Regions from separate parts of the Bacteroides ovatus genome, predicted to be linked through region 1. Evidence: riboswitches for the same ligand, from Rfam matches in the RefSeq annotation. Region 1 holds a riboswitch; the other holds the start of a gene.
The links. A riboswitch is a leader RNA that binds a small molecule or an ion and turns the genes downstream of it on or off. The one in region 1 is predicted to bind thiamine pyrophosphate.
Positions count from the first base shown of each region.

Region 2: it holds a riboswitch for thiamine pyrophosphate, as region 1 does, so the genes downstream of both, thiS (sulfur carrier protein ThiS) here and Bovatus_RS11560 (TonB-dependent receptor) in region 1, are expected to answer to the same signal.

Region 1 is NZ_CP012938.1:2,898,208-2,901,353, forward strand. It holds gene Bovatus_RS11550 (hypothetical protein) at 35-274, shown strand; gene Bovatus_RS11555 (mechanosensitive ion channel family protein) at 377-1,285, opposite strand; TPP riboswitch at 1,413-1,509, shown strand; gene Bovatus_RS11560 (TonB-dependent receptor) at 1,511-3,146, shown strand, end outside.
Region 2 is NZ_CP012938.1:1,208,548-1,211,693, forward strand. It holds gene Bovatus_RS04800 (sensor histidine kinase) at 1-1,402, shown strand, start outside; TPP riboswitch at 1,458-1,551, shown strand; gene thiS (sulfur carrier protein ThiS) at 1,612-1,812, shown strand; gene Bovatus_RS04810 (thiamine phosphate synthase) at 1,817-2,434, shown strand; gene Bovatus_RS04815 (thiazole synthase) at 2,479-3,146, shown strand, end outside.

The DNA of each region.
Region 1 (3,146 bases):
GTTATACCTATATAACATTAAAAACATTGCAGTCATGGAAAAATATTTAATACACAGCAACGAACTGCATCTGATAGACGCAGAGAAAATCCATCAAGCCGTAGAAAAGATGGTGGAATCACTCGATTTAGCCGCAGGATCAACCACTAACTTCGATCTCTATCAGGTTGTGGAAAACTACTTTAAAGATCTCGAGAAAAGGAGAAAAATTAATCATGTACTGGGAATCAAAGAAGATAGATATGAACTAGCCGAAGATTTCGGTATAAAATAAAAAAGAGATTTATTCAATCACACCAGACAAGTTTTCCAAAAAATAAGGGAGTTGCACGTTAAGTACAACTCCCTTATTTTTTGAATTATCAGAGTATAACAATCAATTTCCCTGATGCACAGTAAGCTGTGGGAAAGGGAAGTTGATACCTTTTTCATTGAAGGTTTCGTAAATAGCTTTATTGGTATCGAAATAAACACCCCAATAATCTCCGCTATTTACCCATACACGTACCACCACATTCACACTGCTGGCATCTAGCGCATGAAGAGCTATAAACGGAGCAGGTTCATTCAAGATACGTTTATCTTCAGCCAGAATATCACGAACTATCTGCTGAACCTTATTGTAATCTTCCCCATAATCTATACCAATAATCCATTCTACACGGCGGGTTTCCTGGTGACTGTAATTAATCACTACTCCACTACTTAATGAACCATTCGGTATATAAATCAGTTTATTATCCCCAGTAGTAAGGATGGTATGGAATATCTGAATTTCTTTTACTGTACCGGCTGATCCCTGCTGTGTTTCTATCCAATCGCCAACTTTATAAGGTTTGAACAAAAGAATAACCAGTCCACCGGCAAAGTTTTGCAGATTACCGGATAAAGCCATACCGACAGCGACACCGGCGGAAGCCAATAAAGCCGCAAATGAAGTTGTCTCAACTCCCAAGGCACCGACAACAGAAATGATTAACAGGATTGTCAACAGAATATTGACCAGACTTCTAACGAAAGTTTTGATACTTACATCTACTTTTCGTTTATCCATCAGACGCCTGATGAATTTGTTGAGCAGCGAGATGAGGAAACGTCCGACGACAAAGACAAGGACCGCAATCAATATACGTTCTCCGGCACGAATACCGAAGTCTATCAATTGTTGAGTAATCAGCGAAAGCTTATCCAATCCGTCAGCATTGGCAATCGCCTCTTTCATTAATTCGTCTGCAGCCACTTGCACAGAGTCCGCAGCTTGTGTTGCTTGCAATAATAGTAGCATAATTAAATATATATTAAGTGAATAAATGCAGTTTTGTTATTTCAACAATTTACAAAGTTATATTGTTTTTAGTGAATCTAAAAGTTTTTTTTGCTTTCCTCCTGCAAAAGCAGTATTTTTGTCACCGATTCACTGGTAGGGGTGCCTTAACATGACGGGCTGAGAACATACCCATAGAATCTGATCCGGGTAATGCCGGCGTAGAGAACTAATTAGTAAGCAAAAATGAAAAGAATTGTATGGATGGCCGTCGCCTTATTGGGCGCAGGTATCACTGTTCATGCACAGACGAGTGCAAAGGATAGTATGAGAGTAGTAAACCTGCAAGAGGTGCAGGTAGTGTCCACACGTGCCACAGCCAAAACTCCCGTGGCATTCACCAATATAGGCAAAGCAGAACTCAAAAAGGTAAACTTCGGACAGGATATCCCCTATCTGCTAAGTATGACTCCTTCCACACTGACCACATCGGATGCAGGAGCTGGTATCGGCTATACGACACTTCGCGTACGTGGAACCGATGGCACACGAATCAACATCACGGTAAACGGCATACCGATGAACGATGCCGAAAGCCATAACCTGTTCTGGGTGAATATGCCCGACTTTTCTTCTTCCGTAAAAGATATGCAGGTGCAGCGCGGAGCAGGTACATCGACGAACGGAGCAGGTGCTTTCGGAGCCAGTGTCAATATGCAAACCGAAGGTGCATCTATGAAACCATACGCCGAATTCAATGGTTCATACGGTTCGTTCAACACGCACAAGGAAACAGTGAAAGTGGGAACCGGCCTACTCAATAACCACTGGACGTTTGACGCCCGCCTTTCCAATATCGGTACGGACGGATACATAGACCGTGCTTCGGTGGACTTGAACTCTTACTACCTGCAAGGAGGTTATTTTGCAGAAAACACATCTGTGAAGCTCATTGCATTTGCCGGAAAAGAAAAAACATATCATGCTTGGGGATACGCAACAAAAGAGCAAATGGAAAAATTCGGCAGACGCTACAATCCTTGCGGGGAAATGTACACTGATGCCAACGGCAAAAAATATTATTACGACGACCAAACAGATAATTATCTGCAAAAGAATTATCAGCTTCTCTTCAATCATACTTTCTCGACAGCCTGGAATCTGAACGTTGCCTTACATTATACCAAAGGTGACGGTTATTACGAAGAGTACAAAGACGGCAGATACCTGATAGAATATGGTTTAAAATCATTTACAATAGATGGAACCGAAGTATCTAAAAGCGATTTAGTCCGTCAAAAGAAGATGGACAACAAATTCGGCGGCGGCGTTTTTTCTCTCAATTACATGGCTAACAGGCTAAATGCGTCTCTGGGAGGTGGTTTGAATCAATACCGGGGCAATAACTTCGGAAGAGTTCCCTGGGTGAAAAACTACGTAGGTTCTCTATCTCCCGACCATGAATATTACCGCAACAAATCCAAGAAGACCGATGGAAATATTTATCTGAAAGCGAACTACGATCTTACTAGAGGACTAAGTGCTTATGCCGATCTCCAGTATCGCCACATCAACTATACCATCGACGGAAACAATGATAAATATGACTGGAGTAAAAATGCGCTGCGTCCACTGGCAGTAGATAAAAAGTTCGATTTCTTTAATCCGAAAGTAGGATTAAACTGGAACATCACTTCCAACCATCGTGTCTATGCCTCTTTCTCGGTTGCTCAAAAAGAGCCAACAAGAAACAATTATACGGATGGCGATCCGGACTCGTACCCCAAAGCAGAAAAGCTGCTCGACTATGAAGCGGGATATACCTTTGCCAACCAATGGCTGACAGCAGGTGCAAACTTCTACTACATGGACTATACCGACC
Region 2 (3,146 bases), 1.7 Mb from region 1:
TGTATCGGATAACACATACAACGGACTTGCCGAACTGGCATGGTTCAAGAAAAACCTGCAACATTTCCCACAGTTGTCTATCACCTACGTCGATGGCCGCATCCATACACTCGATATGGCTGCCAGTCAATTGCGCAATCTTCCCAGAAACACAGTCATGTTGCTTGGCATCTGGAGAATCGATAACCGGGGTATTACTTACATGAATAACTCCGTTTATGCTTTTTCCAAAGCCAATCCTCTCCTGCCTATGTTCAGCATGACTTCTACCGCAATAGGTTACTGGGCTATCGGAGGATATGTCCCGCAATATGAAGGAGTGGGAAAAAGCATGGGAGAATATGCTTACCGCTTTTTAGACCAAAAGGAAACGGGTATCAGCAGCATCAATATCTTACCCAACAGATATAAATTTGATGCGAAGAAACTAAAGGAATGGGGATTTGGAAACAAGAAGTTACCTGTTAACTCAATGGTAATCAATCAGCCCATCCCGTTCTTTGTGGCCTATAAGACAGAAGTACAATTCATCCTGATTATATTTCTCGTATTAGTAGGAAGTCTAATGATTTCGCTGTATTACTATTACCGGACTAAAATCCTGAAGAATCACCTTGAAAGAACTACGAAACAACTACGGGAAGATAAAAAGAAGCTGGAAGAGTCTGAAGTCGAATTGCGTGATGCTAAAGAGCGCGCCGAAGAAGCTAATCAGCTGAAAAGTGCCTTTGTTTCGAATATGAGCCACGAGATACGAACTCCGCTAAATGCTATTGTCGGTTTCTCCAGCCTGATTATCGGTTCGGTAGAGCAGAATAACGAACTGAAAGAATACGCAGATATTGTCCAGACCAACTCTAATCTGCTGCTCCAACTGATTAGTGATGTACTGGATATATCACGCCTGGAATCAGGAAAGCTACAATTCAAATATGAATGGTGTGAGCTGGTGAACCATTGCCAGAATATGATTACCCTGACCAACCGGAACAAGACAATGGATGTAGACATCAAACTGCAAATGCCTAAAGAGCCTTACATGCTCTACACAGATCCCTTGCGCCTGCAACAGATTATTATCAATCTGCTGAACAACGCCTTGAAATTCACTCCTGCCGGAGGAAGCATTACGCTGGATTATGAAGTGGACGAAGAAAAGCAATGTATGCTGTTCTCGGTAACTGATACCGGCACCGGAATTCCCGAAGATAAACAGGAGCTGGTATTCCAACGTTTCGAAAAGCTGAATGAGTTCGTACAGGGTACAGGATTGGGACTGGCTATCTGCAAACTGACCATCCAATATATGGGAGGTGATATCTGGATTGACAAGAATTACAAAAATGGTGCCCGATTTATCTTTTCTCATCCTATCAAAAAACAGGAATCAACAGAAAAATGAAAAAAAATCGACTGATTTAGTGTTTTTCTGTTTCTTTTTCACTTACTTTGCCCCCGTAAAGACAAAGGGGTGCCCCATGAGGGGCTGAGATTATACCCTAGGAACCTGAGGCAGTTAGTACTGACGTAGGGATTGTGTTTCTTCTTATCGCCTTTCCATTCAAGCACGCTCTTTGTATTTACTTTCAACTTATTTATTCTGATAGGACAATGAAAGTACAAGTGAACAACAAAGAGGTGGAAATTACTCCCGACTCTACCCTTACACAACTGACAGCACAGCTCGAACTTCCGGTTCAAGGCATTGCTATCGCCGTAAACAACAAAATGATTCCCCGTACCGAATGGGAGGGTTTCATATTGCATGAGAACGATAACCTGGTGATTATCAAAGCTGCTTGCGGAGGATAAGGGAATGGTCAGTCTACAATTTATCACGCATCAGACCGAACGGTACTCGTACCTCGAATCGGCACGTATGGCACTCGAAGGCGGGTGCAAATGGATCCAACTACGCATGAAAGAGGCTCCTCTCGAAGAAGTGGAGGCAGTAGCCCTGCAACTGAAACCGCTTTGTAAAGAGCACGAAGCAATCCTGGTTCTGGACGATCACGTTGAACTGGCGCGAAAGCTGGAAGTGGACGGTGTGCATCTGGGCAAAAAGGATATGCCTATCGACCAGGCCCGCCAAATTCTTGGAGAGGCTTTCATTATCGGCGGCACTGCAAATACATTCGAAGATGTTGTACAGCACTATCGTGCCGGTGCCGATTATCTTGGCATCGGTCCTTTCCGGTTTACTACCACCAAAAAGAATTTAAGCCCTGTACTGGGATTGAAAGGCTATTCCTCCATCCTTTCACAGATGAAAGAGGCGAATATCGAAATCCCCGTAGTAGCGATTGGAGGAATCACTTATGAGGATATTCCTGCCATACTTCACACAGGAGTAAACGGGATAGCCCTGTCGGGAACCATTCTCGGAGCGGATAATCCGGTAGAAGAAACACATAGAATCCTGAATCATGCGTAAAGCAATGATGTACAATCAGTAATTTAATTTATAATATATATAGAATGGAAAAGTTAGTAATTGCGGGACGCGAATTTAACTCCCGTCTTTTCCTGGGAACAGGAAAATTCAATTCCAATGAAGTAATGGAACAAGCTATTCTGGCTTCAGGCACGGAAATGGTTACTGTTGCCATGAAACGAATCGACATGGACAACAAAGAGGATGACATGCTAAAACATATTATTCATCCGAATATTCAGCTATTGCCCAATACTTCCGGTGTACGTAATGCAGAGGAGGCTGTTTTTGCAGCACAACTGGCTCGCGAAGCCTTTGGAACAAATTGGCTGAAACTGGAAATTCACCCGGACCCACGCTATCTGCTCCCTGACTCTATCGAGACACTGAAAGCTACGGAAGAACTGGTAAAACTGGGTTTTATCGTGTTGCCTTATTGTCAGGCTGACCCTGTACTCTGCAAACGTCTGGAAGAAGCGGGCGCAGCTACTGTTATGCCGCTCGGTGCACCAATCGGTACCAATAAAGGATTGCAGACCAAAGAATTCCTGCAAATCATTATCGAACAGGCAGGTATCCCGGTAGTCGTAGATGCAGGCATCGGTGCACCCAGTCATGCTGCCGAAGCAATGGAACTGGGAGCTTCCGCTGTATTAGTTAATACCGCAATAGCCGTTGCCGGAAATCCGGTAGAAATGGCAAAAGCATTCAA